Regions from separate parts of the Paenibacillus sp. 11B genome, predicted to be linked through region 1. Evidence: a T-box and tRNA genes for the amino acid it is inferred to sense, from the RefSeq annotation. Region 1 holds a T-box; the other holds one or more tRNA genes.
What was found. The T-box of region 1 lies ahead of leuS (leucine--tRNA ligase). A T-box ahead of a tRNA ligase gene usually reads a tRNA of that ligase, here a tRNA-Leu.

Region 2: it has a tRNA-Leu gene. The T-box ahead of leuS (leucine--tRNA ligase) is inferred to sense a tRNA for this amino acid. The anticodon was not compared.

The regions. Positions count from the first base shown of each region.
Region 1 covers NZ_JAUKNS010000001.1:1,353,147-1,363,340, forward strand. The annotation lists gene comER (late competence protein ComER) at 1-192, shown strand, start outside; gene leuS (leucine--tRNA ligase) at 173-2,617, opposite strand; T-box leader at 2,689-2,956, opposite strand; gene Q0V21_RS06015 (class I SAM-dependent DNA methyltransferase) at 3,266-4,036, opposite strand; gene Q0V21_RS06020 (CvfB family protein) at 4,176-5,081, opposite strand; gene rsfS (ribosome silencing factor) at 5,078-5,425, opposite strand; gene yqeK (bis(5'-nucleosyl)-tetraphosphatase (symmetrical) YqeK) at 5,448-6,014, opposite strand; gene Q0V21_RS06035 (nicotinate-nucleotide adenylyltransferase) at 5,998-6,588, opposite strand; gene yhbY (ribosome assembly RNA-binding protein YhbY) at 6,604-6,897, opposite strand; gene aroE (shikimate dehydrogenase) at 7,177-8,040, opposite strand; gene yqeH (ribosome biogenesis GTPase YqeH) at 8,082-9,209, opposite strand; gene Q0V21_RS06055 (YqeG family HAD IIIA-type phosphatase) at 9,206-9,733, opposite strand; gene Q0V21_RS06060 (DUF4129 domain-containing transglutaminase family protein) at 9,843-10,194, opposite strand, start outside.
Region 2 covers NZ_JAUKNS010000007.1:225-10,418, reverse strand. The annotation lists gene Q0V21_RS25865 (response regulator transcription factor) at 1-248, opposite strand, end outside; gene Q0V21_RS25860 (sensor histidine kinase) at 190-1,305, opposite strand; gene liaF (cell wall-active antibiotics response protein LiaF) at 1,339-1,986, opposite strand; gene Q0V21_RS25850 (PspA/IM30 family protein) at 2,136-2,843, opposite strand; gene Q0V21_RS25845 (PspC domain-containing protein) at 2,845-3,339, opposite strand; gene Q0V21_RS25840 (PspC domain-containing protein) at 3,357-3,593, opposite strand; gene Q0V21_RS25835 (PspA/IM30 family protein) at 3,598-4,269, opposite strand; gene Q0V21_RS25830 (LiaF transmembrane domain-containing protein) at 4,304-4,612, opposite strand; gene Q0V21_RS25825 (helix-turn-helix domain-containing protein) at 5,106-7,490, shown strand; gene Q0V21_RS25820 (class I SAM-dependent methyltransferase) at 7,672-8,598, opposite strand; tRNA gene Q0V21_RS25815 (tRNA-Leu) at 8,881-8,959, opposite strand; tRNA gene Q0V21_RS25810 (tRNA-Cys) at 8,985-9,058, opposite strand; tRNA gene Q0V21_RS25805 (tRNA-Gly) at 9,065-9,139, opposite strand; tRNA gene Q0V21_RS25800 (tRNA-Gln) at 9,144-9,218, opposite strand; tRNA gene Q0V21_RS25795 (tRNA-His) at 9,230-9,302, opposite strand; tRNA gene Q0V21_RS25790 (tRNA-Trp) at 9,332-9,405, opposite strand; tRNA gene Q0V21_RS25785 (tRNA-Tyr) at 9,412-9,497, opposite strand; tRNA gene Q0V21_RS25780 (tRNA-Thr) at 9,503-9,578, opposite strand; tRNA gene Q0V21_RS25775 (tRNA-Phe) at 9,599-9,674, opposite strand; tRNA gene Q0V21_RS25770 (tRNA-Asp) at 9,771-9,848, opposite strand; tRNA gene Q0V21_RS25765 (tRNA-Met) at 9,876-9,949, opposite strand; tRNA gene Q0V21_RS25760 (tRNA-Val) at 9,968-10,043, opposite strand; tRNA gene Q0V21_RS25755 (tRNA-Glu) at 10,112-10,183, opposite strand; tRNA gene Q0V21_RS25750 (tRNA-Ser) at 10,190-10,194, opposite strand, start outside.

The DNA.
Region 1 (10,194 bases):
ACACCGCAAGAACTTCAGGCTCGCGTGGCTGTACCTGGCGGCATCACCGCACAGGCACTAGCCCTGCTGAAGGTGAGTCTAGATGGTGTTTTTGACAGCCTGATCCAGACGACTCATGACAAATATGATGAAGATTTATTGAAGCTGGATGAGCTATTCAAAGCCGGTGAGATTAACCGGCAACAATATTAACGAGTTTGCCTGGAACGGCAATGACCTTGCGAACGGTCTTGCCTTCCAGTGCCTGCTTCACAGGTGCCAGTTCCATTGTAAAGTCCTGCATGCCCTGTGCGTCCAGATCCTTCGCGATCGTAGCACGAGTTACAATTTTGCCATTCACTTGAACAACAATCTCCACTTCGGCATCCACCGTCATGGACTCATCATACTCAGGCCAAGCTACGTAAGAGATTCCACCTTCATGACCGAGACGGCTCCACAGCTCCTCTGCCATATGTGGTGCCAGTGGTGCCAGCAACTGTACAAAGTTCTCCATCGCTTCACGTGACAGCGTATCTGCTTTGTATGCATCGTTGATGAAAATCATCAACTGGCTGATTGCTGTGTTGAAACGCAGATGTTCCAGATCCTCTGTAACCTTTTTGATGGTTTTCTGAGCCGTCCGTTTGAACTCATCGGTACCACCATCTGCTGTAATCTTGTCATTGATTGCACCTGTATCTTCATTGATGAACAGACGCCATACACGTGACAGGAAGCGGTGCATGCCCTCAACCCCGTTAGCGTTCCACGGTTTTGTAGCCTCCAAAGGCCCCATAAACATTTCATACAGACGCAATGTGTCTGCACCAAATTCATTGACGATCTCATCCGGGTTAATAACGTTACCACGGGATTTACTCATCTTCTCGTTGTTGGTTCCCAGGATCATGCCTTGGTTGACCAATTTGTGGAATGGCTCTTTGGTATGCACCACACCCAGATCATACAGCACTTTATGCCAGAAACGAGCGTACAGCAAGTGAAGCACCGCGTGCTCAGCTCCCCCAATGTACAGATCAACCGGCAGCCACTGCTGCTGTTTCTCCTGAGAGATCAGTTCCTTGTCATTGTGTGGATCGATAAAGCGCAGGTAATACCAGCAGCTACCGGCCCATTGTGGCATCGTGTTCGTCTCACGACGAGCTTTCATTCCTGTTTCCGGATCTACGGTGTTAACCCATTCCGTAACATTCGCCAGCGGTGATTCTCCAGTACCCGAAGGTTTGATCTGGTCAATATCTGGCAGCAGTAAAGGCAGCTGATCTTCCGGCACCGTCTTCATCGTTCCGTCTTCCAGATGCAGAATCGGGATTGGCTCACCCCAGTAACGCTGACGGCTGAATAACCAGTCACGCAGACGATAGGTCGTTTTGCCTTGTCCCTTACCGTTCTCTTCCAACCAGGCAATCATCTTCGCAATCGCTTCTTCGTTGTTCAATCCGTTCAGGAAATCGGAGTTCACATGCGGTCCGTCTCCGGAATACGCTTCTTGGGTTACGTCGCCACCCTGTACAACCTCGATGATGTCCAGACCAAACTGTTTCGCAAACTCCCAGTCACGAGTGTCATGCCCCGGAACGGCCATGATTGCCCCTGTGCCGTAACCAGCCAGAACATAATCGGCGATCCAGATAGGTACCTTCGCTCCGTTTACCGGATTGATTGCGTAAGTTCCTGTGAACACACCTGATTTGTCTTTAGCCAAGTCGGTGCGTTCCAGATCACTCTTGCGAGCAGCCTGTTCCTGATATGCCTTGATTGCTTCACGCTGTTCTGGGGTTGTAATGACATCCACCAGCTCATGCTCAGGTGCCAATACAGCATAACTTGCGCCGAACAACGTATCTGCACGTGTCGTAAACACTTTGATAACTTCTTCATGACCCTCAATGGCAAAAGTAACTTCAGCCCCGGTCGATTTGCCGATCCAGTTGCGCTGCATATCCTTGATGCTCTCTGACCAGTCCAGCTCCTCCAGATCTTCCAGCAAACGCTCTGCATATTCCGTAATTCTCAATACCCATTGGCGCATTGGTTTACGAACGACCGGATGTCCACCACGCTCACTCTTGCCGTCAATAACCTCTTCGTTCGCCAGTACCGTACCCAAAGCTTCGCACCAGTTAACAGGTACTTCATCAACATAAGCCAGGCCTTTATTGTACAACTGGATAAAGATCCATTGCGTCCATTTGTAATATTCAGGGTCTGTTGTGCTGATCTCCCGATCCCAGTCATAGGAAAAACCGAGTGATTTGATCTGACGACGGAAATTATCAATGTTACGGAAGGTGATATCACGCGGATGTTCACCCGTATCCAATGCATGCTGCTCGGCAGGCAGGCCGAAAGCGTCCCAACCCATTGGATGCAGTACATTAAAGCCGCGCATACGTTTGAAACGGGATACGATATCCGTTGCCGTGTATCCTTCCGGGTGACCTACGTGCAGGCCTGAGCCGGATGGATACGGAAACATATCCAGTGCGTAAAACTTCGGTTTAGAAGGGTCCTCACCCGTTTTAAACGTTTTATTGTCATCCCAGTATTGCTGCCAACTTTTTTCCATAACTTGTGGCTTATAGCCGTGTTTTGGCTGTTGATTCTCGCTCATCTATTGTTCCTCCTCTGGTTATTCACATTTATTGCAACAAAAAAACCTCAGCATCCCGTAGCGTTTGCAGCGCTAGGGACGAGAGGTTGAATTCCCGTGGTACCACCCTAGTTAGCGGACGATCGTGCTTCGTCATCCACTCCCTTTGGACCTGTAACGGCGGTTAACCGATGCGGATTTCCATTCCTGAACACGAGTGTTGCTTCGGTCGGTTGCAAGATGGTGTAATCACCGCATTTCTCCAAGGCGAGTTCGTGAAATACTGTCAACCGACTTGCACCAACCGCCGGCTCTCTGTCATGTACAGGACTCACTACTGATCCTTATCATCGAAATATGTATACGATATGATCGGGAACATTATATAAAAAAGAAGCATTAAAGTCAATATTACACTGTTTGTTGACTATAAACAATGCCATGCATGAGTATACACATCAAGACGACCGGAATCGCTTGATTCCTTCTTTCAGGTTATCCATCGTCCACTGAATGTGTTCCTGGTTATTGTATTGACGATAAGTACACTTGATTCTCTCTCAGCATCAGATCAAAGTAGAGTTCATATAACCTTCTTATTTTCCGTTTGCTATCTGTTGTAACAAAAACTGCCCCTATGTATCATAAGGACAGTTCAACATCATAATCTTATTTCACAGCTACATAGAACAGACGCTGTGCGCCTTCTCCCGCTTCTTTCCACTCAAAATCAGCATACACACGCACATCTCTGAAACCAGCCTTCGTGAGCTCCAGCTTCATCCAGTCTGGATCGTATGCACGCTGAACATGAACCTCTTCAAACCGCTGGTACATATCCTTGCCACTCTCAGCCGCACGCGAAAAGATACTCAGATGATGCTCAATCTCACACCGATCATGATCCATATCACAGGTCCAAATATACGACACGGAGCGTTCATCCAACACAAAAGGTTGCTCCTCTTCGTATCGAATAAGGGTATTCGGATGATGTACATCAAACAGGAAAGTCCCCTCAGGCTTCAGCATCTCGTAAGTACGCTGAAATGTACGGACAACATCTTCTTTTTCAAGCAAATAATTCACGCAATCACAGAACGATATCACCGAGTCCACGGGCTCCGGTACTCTCCAGTCCCGCATATCCTGCTGCACCCAGCGGACGCTGCCCTCCCGATATAAGCGGTGACCTTGAGGTGTAGCCTCCATTTTACTGCGTGCAACAGACAACATGTCCGCTGACAGGTCAATGCCTGTAACTTCGAAGCCGGAGTTCACCAGGGGGATCGTAATTGAACCGGTACCGCAGCCCAGTTCAGCCACACTTTTTGGCATGCCATGCCGTTCCCAAGCCGTTCTCGCAAACCTTATCCAGTCCGGATAAGGCATATCCTCCATTAATTCATCGTACACATAGGCAAATTTCCGGTAAGACATGTCAGGCACCGCACTTTCAATTTCATTTTCGAAGCTCATTTGAACAAAAGAAAAAGCAGGGGCGTCCGGAGTTCACCCAGCCTTGCCCTGCCTTTACGTGTGGATTCAAGCACATGCTTGATCCATGATAGCTGTTTGCTTACTTGTCCTCGTTCTGATCCTGGGGTACAGACTCTGTCAGATAGGTCCAGTTTTCCTTTTGAGTGACCAGACCGTCCTTCATCAGTTTGCCCAAGGCACGCTTGAACGCAGATTTACTGATGCCAAAACGCTGCTTGATAATGTCCGGCGGGGTAGCATCCGAATAGGGCATGCCGCCCGTAGGGCGCTCTTTCATGAAAGCGAGCAGTTTGTCCGCATCTTCATTGCGACCCACCTCTTTGAGAGGGGACATCGCCAGATTGACACGTCCGTCTTCACGTACCATGGTTACCCGGCATTTTACCTTTTCACCAAGACGCAGCATACGATTTCGCTCCGAGGAATGAATCATGCCGATCGCGCCAAAGCCGAGCACACCACCGTCAACAAGTACAAAAGTACCCATCTGAAGTGGCTTGTACACTGTTGCTTCAACCCATTCGTTCACCCAAGAGGTTGGCGCATGGAAAGACAATGGCGCAAGCTCACGTTCCCCAGCCAATTTTGCCCGCAAACGTCCTTGCTTGTCATGCTCCATAAGAACAAAAACTTCATCCCCTACATGGGGACGCAATTCTTCCAACTCAGGCAATTCACGAATCGGGAGCAGCAATTGCCGTCCAAGCCCCATTTCGAGGAAACAGCCGAGGCGTGGATGAATATCAGCCACAACCAGTCGTCCCATTTCACCGAGTGTGAGATATGGTTTTTTCATGGTTGCCGCGAGACGATCTTCCGTATCAAAGAACAGAAAGACCTCCAGCATTTCACCAATTTTAACGTCCCGTGTAAGCTCCGTATAGTGAAGCAGTACATCTTCCGATCCTGTCGTCAAAAAGTAGCCAAACGGAGACACTTCACGTGAAACCGGCAAATTGACAACTGTTCCTGCGATCAAACTCATACCGTTTCCACCACTTTGGCATCAGACCACAGTCGTTCAATGTTGTAATACTCACGCTCGTCGCGGTGGAAGATATGAACAACCACATCACCCATATCCATCAATACCCAACGTGCAGAATCCATACCTTCGATGCCTTTGATATTCACTCCGGCTGCATGTGCCTGTTTGCGAATTTCTGTTGCAATCGCCTGTACCTGTGTATCGGAATTCCCGTGACAGATAACAAAATAATCCGCTACCAGCGAGATGTTAATCAGATCCAGCGCTACAATGTTGGATGCCTTTTTATCGTCAGCGGCGGCAACCGCCATATTCATAAGTTCTTTCGATGATACTGTCATGAACCAACCTCCATAATTTAATCTATAATTGTGCAATCAAGTCATTTCGCGACAACATGGTCAAAGGATAAATGACACGGCGCTGCGAGATCAGCAAGCTGATCGTCGAGTCAAAACCGGCAATTAAACCCTCTTCCAGACTATGCTCAGCCTGTTCACGGATATGATCCACTCCCGGGAAGTCTCTCCCAGGCTCAATATAATCCGCCAGACACACCACTTTATCCAGCAGACTCATGCCCACCCGACCTGAGGTATGCCAGCGGATGGCATTAATAATTTCGGCATCACTAATGCCGTAGTCACGCTTTGCAACAAAAGCACCCACTTCGGAATGCCAGAGCTGCTTGTCATGCTGCAAAAGTTCTTCGTTCAATCCATTATCACGGATGACCGCTTCCATCTCCGATACAGGCCAATACTTGGCCACATCATGCAATATCGCTGCCAGATCCGCTTTTACAGGGTCAGCACCATATTTTTCAGCCAGCATTACTGCCGACTCCATGACACCAAGCGTATGCTTCCAACGCTTCTCCGGCATTTGACCGGAAACTGCGCGGATCAGTTCGTCACGGCTTAGTTCCATATAAACCGCTCCTTACAATGTATTGATGGACCGCGTCAGGAATCATAAAGCGCACGGAATGCCCTTTGGAGAAACGTCTGCGTACTGCTGTGGATGATATGTCCACCAAAGGCATCTCAGCCAACAGTACCCGATCCTGTAATACGTCAGGCAGGTCATCCAGATGCAGCTGGAATCCCGGGCGTCCCACACCGATGAAGATCAAACGTTCAGCGAGTTCTTCGATCTGTTCCCACTTGGGAAGATAGTTCACCATATCCGCTCCAACAATGAAGTAAAATTCATGCTCCGGATAACGGTTCCACAGCTCCTTCATCGTATCGATGGTATAGGACACGCCGCCAAGCTCCATCTCGATGCCAAGCACTTCGTAGTGCTGCACATCTTTCACTGCTGCTTCCGTCATTTCAAGACGTTGCTGTCCCGATGCCCCGGTTCCGCGTTTATGAGGAGGAACATGGGATGGCATAAACCAGATTTCATCCAATGCATATGAATCCCTGGCCGCTTCGGCTGCCAGCAGGTGCCCCATGTGGATCGGATCAAACGAACCACCCATGATGCCGATCTTCACCCGTGTCACTCTCCCTTACCTAGGTAGTTCAATTTGTTTGTTGTCACGTGATTCTTTATACAGGATGATGGTGCTACCGATGACTTGCACCAGTTCGCTTCCTGTTTCACGGGCAACTTCTTCCGCGATTTCATTTTTGTCATCCAGATTGTTGTTCAGCACTTGCACTTTCATCAATTCACGCTTCTCAATCGCATCTTCGATATGACGGAACAGGTGCTCATTCGTTCCCCCTTTACCAATTTGAAACACAGGGGTCAGATGATGTGCTTGTGAACGCAAAAAGCGCTTTTGTTTACCGTTTAACATGAATACTCCATACTCCTTATGGTGAGCAAACCTCAGTAACAGTACAATGTCTGTCCGAGGCTTGACCGTTCAATTATATTTTTACATTCATAAAACGAACTAACAAAGTTTACACAGTGTGACTACGATTGCAGTACCATCTTACGATCACTGTTATCCCCAGATTTCTTCATTTCATATTCTAAAGGGGGAAATCCGGGGATAAAGGCGAGCACTTCGTTTCTTCAGATTGGTTCTGCACTCTTCGTCATCGTGTAATCTTATTTTCATTTTACAATATCAAAAACTGTCTAACACAGCTCGTCTCATCGTCTCCACGGGAGCCGGGATGCCGAGCCAGTGCTCGAACGCTACCGCGCCCTGATATATAAACATACCCAGGCCACCGTGCACAGTACATCCACGCTGCCTTGCCTCACGGAGCAGGCGAGTTTCCAATGGATTGTAGATGAGGTCACTTACTGCTGCGCCTGCTCGAATGAGTGCAGGATCAACAGGCACGTCATCTACATGCGGATGCATGCCTGCGGCTGTTGTGTTAATCACAATATCGGCTGAAGCCAGCACCGCAGCGGCTTCTTCCATTCCGCCACCTGTGATATCACCCAGTCCATGGGCCCGCAGATCTGAAGCAAGCGCAACGGCTCTGTCGGCTGTACGGTTAAGAATACTAATCCGATCAGGCTTCTCCAAAGCGAGGGCATAGATCACACCTCTTGCTGCTCCTCCAGCCCCTAGAACAGCGATACGCTTACCTGCGAGTTCCGGAACAGCTTCTTCCTTCAAAGAACGCACATAACCGATGCCATCCGTATTATACCCTGTCAGCTTGCCTTCTTCATTGACAATGGTGTTCACCGCACCAATCAGACGTGCACTTTCATCAATCTCATCAAGATACTGCATGACCTGTTCCTTGTGAGGAATAGTTACATTCACACCACGGTACCCCAGCGCCACTATTCCACGAATGGCTGCTTCCAGCTGCGCGGGATGAACATGCAATGGCATATACATTCCATTCACTCCTGCAGCCTGCAAAGCCGCATTATGCATGGCAGGCGATTTGGAATGTGCAATGGGATCACCCATAACGCCAAGCAGGACAGGGAGTGAAGGATTGGCTTTTTTCTGTTCCGACATACTTCCGCCTCCGATCTGATGAAAATGCTGCTGAGGTTACATTAGATCAAGGATGGACGGATCAGTACACGAATACCTTTTGGAGCATGAACAGCAACAAGCGCCCCATTCTCTCCGTTAACCTTAATCCAGCCCAGGCCGGAAATAAATACATCCGACTGACTGCCACGTTTGATACGGAATTCATGTCTGGTCCACTCAGGCATATCTGCTGCATCTTCACGCGTTGGCGGAGACAGCAATTCACCCAGATGGTCACGGTACAAGTCGTCTGCACGTTCCAGCTTCGTCCGGTGAATATCAAGCGCAGTGCTGATAAAACAAGTGAAGGACTGACGATCCCCCTCCACAAAGTCAAAACGAGCCATGCCGCCAAAGAACAGCGTCTGACCAGAATTTAATTGATAAACAGCAGGTTTAAGCGGTTTTTCAGGCATAATGGCAGCCAGATCCTTACGGGATACGATCTCACTGAAACGCCAAGGGTATACAATTCCCGGTGTATCAATAATAGCTTTTCCATCATCCAGCGGAATATTAACCATATCCAGCGTCGTTCCCGGATAACGGGATGTTGTGAGTTCCTGCTCAAGATCACTGTAGTCACGAATCAGACGGTTAATCAATGTGGATTTACCCACATTCGTACCACCAACCACATATACGTCACGATCTCCGCGATACGTTCCGACTAGCTCAAGCAGTCGATCGAAGCCCTGATTTTGCTTCGCACTGCACAGAACGACATCTACCGTACGCAAACCCTGTTCTTTGGCTTGCTTTTGTACCCAGTTGCGAACCTTGTTCCAGTTGGTTACTTTCGGGAGCAAGTCCGTTTTGTTCACGGCAAGCAATACCGGATTGTTGCCTACAAAACGCTGTAAACCAGAGATGATACTGCCATCAAAGTCAAACAGATCAACGATATGGATGACAAGTGCATCCTTATCCCCGATTTTGCTCAGCAGGGCCAGGAACTCATCCTGATCCACTGTAACGGATGATGACTCATTGTAATTTTTGATACGGAAACAACGCTGGCAAATGACGGGTTCACGATCCAACGCTTTCTCGGGGATGAATCCTGGTAATTCCGGGTTTTCCGTTTGCAGATGCACTCCGCATCCGCTGCACCTTACGGCAATATTGCCGTTATGCGGTTCTGTCATTTCTTCTTTTCCTCCTCAAGCCATAAGCCTTTCTTGCGCAAACTCGTTAGAGCAATCCGTTCCACGCGCCGATTGAAGCGGGTCATGAAGCCTTCATCTCCAATGGAGATCGGCAGCACCAGAACCGTATAGAGTCCCAGCCGATTACCTCCATAGACATCCGTAAGCATCTGATCGCCTACCACAATCGTTTTTTCTGGAGTTAACTCCATCATCTTCATTGCTCTACGAAACGGAACATTCGATGGTTTGCGTGCACTATGCACAAACTGGATATCCAGTGGCGTCGCAAACAGGGATACACGATTCAAATTGTTATTGGACACAATCATGAGTTGGAAACCAGCCTCTTTGACACGTGCGAACCACTCGATCAGTTCGGGCGTGGCGTCAGGAGCTTTGGCCCCAACGAGCGTATTGTCCAGATCAGTTATAATTCCACGGTAGCCTTGAGCGTATAGCTCTTCCAGATTAATGTCAAAAACCGTGTCTACACGCAGCTTGGGCATTAACATTTCAAACAAAGAAGTCACCTCAGTTTCATACGACACACTATATCACAAATCCGTCTTTCCTGAAAATGCATACAGCGCCTGATAGCTTAGGAAAAAAGGAAAAACGGGACGGGCGACATTACGCCCGTTCCGCTTTAAGTTCCTTACGCAGCTTCGAGGCTGTCTGATAGACGGCCTTCCAGTCGTCTGCAGTTACAGACGCAGGGCTATAGCGAGTCTGCTCAAACTTCGCGAGAAGTTCGTACAATGTCTCTGCTGCAGCTGGCTTCGCCTGACTCCAGCGGGTTACCGATTCACGTAGGGTCTCGTCCCCGCTCCGGGTTAATCCTTTGCGCTTCGCATAACGAATCCAGCGCTCAGTCTCTGCCACAACCTTTTGTTCAGGTGTCAGCGGTCCACCTGTCCGCAGTCGAAGCACGAAGAATCGAAGTGAGAGGCGATTCCGCCAGAACATATAAGCCACCCACAAT
Region 2 (10,194 bases), on a different contig from region 1:
ATTTTGAGCAGCTGCCGGGTGGCTTCAATCCCGTCCATTCCTTCCATCACAAGATCCATCAGGACTACATCAGGTTTATACTCCTGTGCCAGTCGGATGCCTTCCTCACCGCTGCCAGCTTCCCCCACCACTTCAATACCATCTTCGGTATCCAGTACCGCAGCGAGGCCAATGCGTACCATCTCATGATCATCCACGAGCAACACTTTGATCGACGTTTCCGCTTCCGTCTCTATTCCCATCTCCATTGACATGTTCTTCCTCGCTTTCATCGTTCATCAAAGGTATTGTAATCTCAATTCGTGTCCCTTTGCCCGGCGCCGTTACAAATTGAATGGCTCCGCCAATTTCAGTTACACGTTCACGCATATTGGTCAGACCATAGGAAGCCTGTTTCTGATCGTCGAGATCAAATCCCTGACCATCATCACGAATCAGTACCCGAATGGCATCCATCCGGCGCTGAATCCGAATTTCCATCTTTTCCGCCTTTGCATGACGTAATGTATTGGACATCGCTTCCTGAATAATACGGAACAGATGATTTTCAATGCCTTTGATCAAATGAATCTCTTCATCCATTTCGAGCACGATATCCATAGGTACTTTTGTTTTTAACTCCATCACCAGATCACGCAAACCTTGCTCCAGATGTTTGCCCTCCAGATAGACAGGTCGTAAATGCAACAGCAACGCTCGCATCTCGGACTGGGCTACCGACGCCATCTCTTCAATCAGGGCCACCTGGCGCTGGGCACGTGCAAAATCCTTTTCCATTCTGCGTCCAACCGCTGTAGCGGTCATTGAAATAGCGAATAGCTGCTGCGATACCGCATCATGCAACTCCCGTGCCAGCCGCTGCCGTTCCTCCACAATGGCCGTTATTCTGGCCTGTTCAGCCAGCTGCGCATTATTGGTAGACAGTCTTTGCAGAGAAGAGACCTGATCTTCCCACTTTTTGCCGATTCGTCCAAGCTGTTCACTTAATCGGCCGACATCATCAATGCCGAGGTCCGGCACAGTACGTGAGAGTGACCCCTTTTCCCATTGCAGCAGCGTCTCTCGCAACAGTTCAAGCCTTCGTTTGACCCGATAACTCTGATAGAATCCAAACGCCGCACCCATACCGATCAAGAGTAGCAGCAAGGCCAGGCCCGATTGAATCAGATGCCTCCACCCTGCAAACGGGGCAAGATAACCATATGTATACAATACATACAAGATTACAACGAGCACAATGAAAACAAGGAGGATCCCTTCACCCATACTTCGGGTTACCATGTCGGTATGTCGTTTTGTCTTCATCCGGGTCTCCTCCTTCTTCACCTATTTAACTTATTACGGATTACTGATGTTTAGGTCGCCAACAATATAAGAAATGACAAATTTTGCTTTATGTTCACTGGACTCATATCCAGGAGTTCTCCATACCAATTTGTTCATCATGCCACTATCCTGTTCGCCATTGACACTTATCCGCCCAAAAAGTACCGTCGCCTCAATCTCAACACCATAATCTTCAGGCAGCGTCAGACGAACATTTCCCATAACACCTTGCAAAAGTACAATCGTTTGTTTTTCTTCCGGAATGGACAGGGACAAATCCGCATTAACTTCACCCAAGGCATGCCATAGACTCATGCTTCGCAATGTCCAAGGTGTCTGATCCCAATAGTAACGAGCCATAAAATTTTGTTTGCGCATGACATTCCCATGCAGATGAATCTTTTTATTTTTGGAATAAAAATAGGCCAGTGAAGCGAGTACCATCAAAAATACAATCATTAGATTATCGAGCAGCAGCAGAGCGGCTCCAATACCCAGACATCGATAGCCTTTGTGTGTGTCACCCTTTCGAACTTGTACCATACCTATCGTTAACAGAATCAGTGCGGCGACGGTTAGCAGGTTAATATTTCGGTTCAGTAACATGAGCATGCCGATGACAATGATTACAACAGCAAGCCATTGACCCTTCTTATTCATCTCTGCCGCACCTCCTCTGTAAGTTAATCTTCCCAATTCGACGGAAAAGCCATATCAGGCATTGAACACCTGTATGGCTTAACCTTTGTTCTAGAAACCGTTCTTTATTCACGATTTATAGAATATCATATTGTCTGCTGAGCGAACAGTTATTCTTTTGAAGTACCGCCCGTTTCATTCTTGGCACCATTGCCGATTTTGTTTTTCAGAGCTTGCAGTTGTTGATCCACTTTGAATTGTTTTTCAGTATCAACAGGATTGGTGTACGTAGATTGTGTATTACGATAAGGTGCGCGGATCACATCAGCTTCTGCTTCCATTTGCATGATTTTCTCTTCCATGCGGTGGAATCCAAGGGATGCGCCACCACTCTCAATGGAGTGCAAGCTGTTGATTTGAGACATTTGTTTTTTGGCTTTCGCCATTTGTGCACGGGATACGAGTTCATTACGTTTGTTACGCATTTTATAGAACTCATCTTTCATGTCATGCAGCTGCTGCAGCAAATCTTTCGCTTGAGCTTCAGACTGTGCATGAAGTTCTCTGTACTCCGTGATTTTTTGATCGAAGTAGATTTTCTCTTCCAGCAATTTACGTGCCACTTCTTCCTGACCATTAGCCAGTGCAGCCTCTGCCTGAGACTCACGTTGTACCGATGTGCGCTCTGCTTCGTCCAGACGTTGTTTCATGCGACGCTCGTTCGCCATTTGTTTGGCGACGGTTACCTCTGCCTCATGAATTTCAGCCTCCATATCACGCAAGTACTGGTTCAACATTACAATCGGGTCTTCCACTTTATCCAACATATCATTTACCGACGCTTTAGTCATATCCTTAATCCGTTTAAATACTCCCATTTTACTTTTCTCCCTTCTCGTAACGAGATAATTTTTGGCGAAGCTCTTCCACTTCTTTTTTCAATGCTTTTTTCTCAATATCTTTCATCATGGAATCAAGTTCACTCTCTTGCTGTGACCCTGCTCCGTAAGCGTTATTGTCGTAAGAACGTGGGCCAGACTGAGGTCTGCTGTTGTAGCCTGGGCCCGGACCGAAGTTTCCAGGACCTTGGTTACGGTTGTTTTGGAAAGGACCTCTTGGCGGCTCATGATCGTAGTTGTTGTATCCTCTACCAGGACCGGGGCCCGGGCCGTATGGATCATAAGGTGGATACGGTTCTTTCGGTACCACCAGTGCTGCGATGAAGTAGATTAACAACGACGTGCCGCCAGTGACGAAGATACTGATGACGAAGATGATCCGTAGCAGCGTGGAATCCATGCCGATGGCTTCAGAGATTCCGCCAATCAAGCCGGTCATCATTCGGTCACGCGTTGAGCGGTATAATTTGCTCATGTGCTTACTCCTTTCGTTTACTTGTATCCTCTTACGTGATCAGCACCATAAGTGTATGGATCAGCGTGTTGGGATTCTTTTGGCACTACCAATGCAGCGATGAAGTAGATCAGCAATGATGTACCCCCCGTAGCGAAAATACTGATGAAGAAAATGATACGCAGCAGCGTGGAACTAAATCCAAGGTTTTCAGAGATGCCGCCGATCAAACCTGTCAGCATACGATTGCGCGATGAGCGGTAAAGTTTATTCATGTGTCTACTCCTTTCTGTCATTGTTTAGCTTTTGTTTCAGCCGCTCCAGTTCTTTATCCAGCGTAGAGGATGACATAGTGCCAGAAGTTCCTGCCCCATCCTGACTCATACGCCGTAAATCCCGGAGACTTTGTGCCTCATATTCGAGATCAGAAACCTGGTCGTCCAGTCGGTTGAACATACGGGGTACATTCTGACCGTTGTAATGACCTCTCTGATTCATTCGTTGCTGCAATTGGATCGTCTGCATACGAGCGTAATAATATTGGCGCTTGCTGTATACATTCTGATACTCCACTTTCAGCTGGTCGATCTGTTCATCTAGCTCCTGTAAGGCCGCATTGCTTTGTGCATACAATTCATTGTATTGCTCCATTTTTTCCTCGTGGAGGATTTTCTCCTGCAAAGCCAGTTTAGCTAAATGCTCCTCGCCTGCTTTCAGAGCCATGGAAGCTTGTTCTTCCCGTTTGTGTACCATACCTGCTGCCTGATCCGCTTGTTGTTTCATTTGTCTGGTATGGGTTGCATATTGATGACGAAGCTTCTCGGCTTCACCGATGTCTTGGCGGGTCGAGACCAGAAACTGATCAATCAGTTTGACTGGATCCTGACTTTGCTCCAAATGTTCATTCAAATTAGCTACGGTAATATCCCGCATTCGACGAAATACACTCATTTTGTTCTGTCCTCCTTTTCATAATCGTGAAAGCTTAGTAACGGCCACGACGACTGCGATTATTACTCAACATGGAGAATCCGAAGATAATTAACCCAATCGCGATGATCGGTCCGATCAGCCAGGCCAGTTTACCCAGCAATGAGAGGATACCGATGAAGAGAACAATCCATCCAATCAGTACATTTCCTCGTTTAACTCCGTAATACCCAAGCGCAATCATCAGAATCGGAATGAGATAACCCATTAAATGTCCAAGTAGAGGAGTTAACTTTCCGAAAAGGAGGAGTGCACCCAGTGCGATCAGTACAATCGCCCAGCCATTTCCTTTATTCCATCTCATAATTATTGTTCACCACCCTTTCGGTTCATTAATTTTGATTTGTGTGTTTGTTAGTTCGTTTGTTTCTTGTTTAACCTTATGTCCTTATTCTAGGGTAAACTGCGACTTTTCAAAACAGACCGTGGACGGTTTTTCATCCTAGACTCAGGTCGGGGATCAGGTTGGACCTTTGACTGTCCCTGGATCAGACCAACGACTACTGTACCGAATAAATGCCTTAGATATCTCTATTAGCTTTCTTCGAACCCGTCTCACCCCGTATAAATATGACGTCTATACCTCTTATCTACGTTCTTCCTCAACTGACGTTTCCCATTACACCTTCCATAAAAGTCAGACAAACCGAAATACATTTTTGAACCTTATTCCTCATCTCAATTCCCCAAAGATTTTTATTACTTTTTTATCCAAATAAACAAAATTTAGATTATTATATATGTAAGCGTTTTCTAAAATAGGAAGTGTTACTAATCCAAAAGTCAGGAGTGGACCTGTGCGATCATTCAGCTATCTACATAAAATGAAAGTCTTCGGAATTCTGTTAAGTACCTTGCCCATTCTGTTGACTGGAGTCACCGCTTTTATGTATTCTTCGAAACAAACGGAGCTGCATCGTGCTCAAGCCAATAAACAACTGTTAATCCAAATGCAAACCAATGTGGAGCACAAACTTGCAACCGTAAGCTATATGCTCGATCAGGCCGTTCGGTCACCGGACACGCTCCATTCTCTGTCCTCCTCTTCGTCGGTACAAGGCACCGGTCCTTTGTTTGCCGAGAAGTTACAGACTGAATTCAAGAATATGAGATCATGGGAGCCTCTAATGGATATTACACTCGTAAATCAGACACAGGATTGGCTTATCGATCATGCTGGCCTTTACCTTAATGCTGATTTTCCAATGGCTTTGCCTATGAAAGACTTGTTATCGAACACACTTACGTCCGGTTGGCAGCTTACACCTTCATCCGTGTTTAACAATAATGAACGCGCAGTGCATTCAGGCTGCATCTACCATATTGCACTTGCCAGATCGATACCCAATGTAAATGCTTCTGATGCTGCCCTGATTGCGGGAATTCCTGCATGTACACTGCAAAAACCACTGGAAGAGGATTCTCCAGACAACGCTGCCGCCGGACTCATCATTTTGAATCGTGAACAACGGATCATGGTCCATCCCGATCCCAAATATATAGGTCAACCAGTGGCTGCAGCAGGAATAAAAGATAGCGAATCGGGAACCAATTTTAGTGAGCTGTTATCCATACGTGGATTTGCTGCCTCTTCAGGCCAACGGGAGGTACGTATTGCAGATACACATTACTCGCTGTTCTATACGCATTCTGCTCTAAAAGGGTGGACATATATTCTCATTTCGCCTACGAATATTCTAACTCACGAGTATGTTCGGATTGGGTTACACACCATATATATCAGTGCTGCCTTGTTAGTGCTTTCAGTGCTGCTCTCATGGATTGGTTCGAAACAAATGCATATTCCGATTCGCAAACTTCTTATACAACTCGGTGACAAACGCTTACCTAAAGATCGCCTTGAAATCAAGTCTGCACTTCATATGGATGAATTCGAGCAAATCAGAGCCGGCGTTTCCCAGCTATCCGCATCCCAATCCCAGCTTGAAAACAAATTAAATCAATATAAGCTGCAGATCCGCACTCATTTTCTAATTAACCTGGTCCTGGGCAAAATTGCACCGTCGACTCTTCATGACATGATCATAGACAATGGTTATGGTTCGCAGCTTCAAGAGTGGCAACAAATAGCCGTCATTGCAGTCCAGGCCGATCTCGTGAATCATACCAAATATAATGCCAAGGATCGTGATCTGTTGCTGTTTGCCGTTCAGAATATACTGGAGGAGAGTATTCATGCGGAACAACAGTTACTTCCTGTGGTATACGAGCAGGCTGTAGTTACAATCATCGGTACCGCTGAACAAGATCGTGTTCGTTTTTCACAGCATCTGTATACGTTAACGGAACAACTCCAACATCAGATCAGTGAGAGCCTTAGTCTTCAGGTAAGCATTGGCTTTAGTCAGCCCCACGCCTCCCCATTTCACATACCGCAGGCTTATACGGAGGCCCTTGAAGCGCTTAAACATCGAATGAAGCTGGGGGCAGGCATTATCATTCAATTTGAGACAATAGATAACCATACTTCGCATTGGGCGCTGCCTTATCCCGAATCACTGGAGTATACGCTGATTCAAAGTATCCAAAACGCCGATGAAGCCCTGGCCCTCTCTCATCTCCATCAGTTGCTTGGAGTGCTGTTTGGCTTGGAATGCACACCGGAAGAATATCAGGTAGCCCTTACCCGATTGTTAACACATATTTTACAGATGATGCAGGAATCCGGTATACGACTGGGGCAGATCTCCAAAGGCCATGGGTCTATTTTCAATGAACTTCATGGTCTTCAGTACGCAGCTGAGGTTGAGCAATGGTTTACAGAACATATCATCATACCGATCATTCTCATCTTGAAGGAAAGACAGTACGCCCAATATCAGCACATATCCGAGAAAATGATTGCCATGATTCAACAAGAATACGATAAAGATCTAACGTTGGAGGAATGTGCATCCAGACTTCACTACAACGCGAACTACCTAAGTAGTGTGTTCCGCAAGGAAACAGGCTGTGCATTCAGTGAGTATCTGACGAAATACCGCTTTACTATGGCTAAAAAGTGGCTCGACGAAAGCGAGTTAACGGTCAAGGATATCGCCGCACGGCTTCGTTATAACAACCCGCAGAACTTTATCCGTTCTTTTCGAAAATGGGAAGGGATTACGCCCGGCCAATACCGGGAACGTAAGCAGAAGTCAAATGTATCCATGAAGCAGTAAGCAGCTCTTATGAGGATGAAATAGACGGATTATCTAATCTAACTATGAAAGATGTACTGCTATAATTTAGCCATAGAAAGTTGTTCTATATATGATCATACAAAAGGGAGCCTGTAAAACGGCTCCCTTGCAACTACTATTGAATGTAATAAATAAGAATCACATATACTGCTCAAATATTTTACTGGTCTTTGGTACGTACCACTTTCATATTCGGCTGCTCCAATTGAATCAGGATTTTACCAAACTTCCCTCCGCGTGAGAATGCAACCACTCCCTCTTTATACGTGTCTCTGATATATTGCTCAGCTAGGGCAAGTGAACCTTCATCCGTTGGCAATTCGTGCGTGCTTAGCCATTCCTGAAGCTTATCAACGACTTCTTCCACAGACATCTCAAAATAACTTGTTTCTTTAGTAATCAAGGTGGTGTAGGAATAGTCTTTCAGGTACAGCAGCTGTTGTATATAAACCATGTCCCCCTGACTGTAGGACGGATAGACACCTAGTACCTCTTTAAGCTCATCTACTAATGTGTCTTCTTTTGGCCCAGCCATTGTGCTGATATAAACATACTTTCGAGCAGTGCTGATTGCTTGTTCAATTGTTTCCCAATCTGACATGGCCGGGCACATGGAAGCAAATGCGAAGTCATATTTCTTTTCCCAGCCCTTATCGTGAATCGATATTTCCTCAAACCGTTCTGACACAATATCTATACTGGATTGCAAGGAGGGAGGAATTGCTTCTTTCATTAATGAATTGAGCAGTTCTGATGGCTCTACAGCTGTAACGGTCGCTCCTTTGATTGAAAAAGGGATCGTAAAGATTCCTGATGCTGCTCCAATGTCTAATATGGATAAATCGTTAAAATCCACTCCCTGATTTTCAATCCAGCCTATGATGCGGTCGGTTCGCTGCTTTCCCTTCTCAGTAAACGACTGTTGATGATATTCTCTGGCCCATTGTTCAAATGCCTCTGTCGCGTAAAACGCTGCGTTTTTCATATTGTATTTTAAAGTTGTGGACTGATTTCTCCACGCCTCTTCCCATACAGAAAGATCAAATAAAATATCAGAATGCGTAGATACCTGTTTTTCCTCGGACATGTTACTTCACTCCATTTCTTTGTATAAAATATAAAATTTCAAAAAGAATAATTTCTTTTTGGTTAAACATTTCTTTATGTGAATTTAAGGGAGCTTCAATATCCACGATTAAACGAAATAAATTAAAAGACTTTACATGTCTACAATATACTTATTAGTGGTATGCGTCAATACATAAACAAAAATATTTCCTTCTCCTTCTACAAACTATAATCCAAATAATATCTGCAAATAAAAAAAGCTCATTAGATTTTGCATCTAATGAGCTTTTACTTGCTTGAATACCGGCGAGAGGACTCGAACCTCCACGGTTTCCCACTCGATTTTGAGTCGAGCGCGTCTGCCATTCCGCCACGCCGGCATATGATGTTTTTGTGAAAATATACTGGAGGCGCCACCCAGATTCGAACTGGGGATAAAGCTTTTGCAGAGCTGTGCCTTACCACTTGGCTATGGCGCCACATTTTGGAGCGGACGACGGGAATCGAACCCGCGACCCTCGCCTTGGCAAGGCGATGCTCTACCGCTGAGCCACGTCCGCATAATGGCTGGGGATATAGGATTTGAACCTATGCATGACGGAGTCAAAGTCCGTTGCCTTACCGCTTGGCTAATCCCCAAAAAACAAAAGGGCGATCGAGGGGAATTGAACCCCCGAATGCCGGATCCACAAACCGGTGCGTTAACCACTTCGCCACGATCGCCATAATACAAATTGTTCTTAAAAGTTAATTGGCAGGGGCAGCAGGAATTGAACCCACACCAACGGTTTTGGAGACCGTTGTTCTACCTTTAAACTATGCCCCTAAAAACTGGTGGAGGATGATGGATTCGAACCACCGAACCCGTACGGGAGCAGATTTACAGTCTGATGCGTTTGGCCACTTCGCTAATCCTCCATAAGTGGTGCCGGCGAGAGGACTTGAACCCCCAACCTACTGATTACAAGTCAGTTGCTCTACCAGTTGAGCTACACCGGCGTATTAAGTTGTGATAAAAATGGTGGCTCGGGACGGAATCGAACCGCCGACACGAGGATTTTCAGTCCTCTGCTCTACCGACTGAGCTACCGAGCCTTAATAAAGTTTAATCTTGAAACGTTACACTTTATCTAGGGCGTTCGGTGCCATATAGCAGATTTAGTGAACAGCTTCCTCATGTAAAGATTAAAATGGCGGAACCGACGGGATTCGAACCCGCGATCTCCTGCGTGACAGGCAGGCATGTTAGGCCAACTACACCACGGTTCCAGATCACTTTCTTGAAAGAAAGTATAATTGCGGGGGCAGGATTTGAACCTGCGGCCTTCGGGTTATGAGCCCGACGAGCTACCGGGCTGCTCCACCCCGCGTCGTTATTAAAAGTAATATGGTGGAGGCTGAGGGGTTCGAACCCCCGACCCTCTGCTTGTAAGGCAGATGCTCTCCCAGCTGAGCTAAGCCTCCGAACAACACATTTATGATCTTATCATAAAACTGCTGTGAAAATCAACTTCATTTTTTGAAGTTAAATATGACCCGTAGGGGATTCGAACCCCTGTTACCTCCGTGAAAGGGAGGTGTCTTAACCCCTTGACCAACGGGCCTTACTATGGCG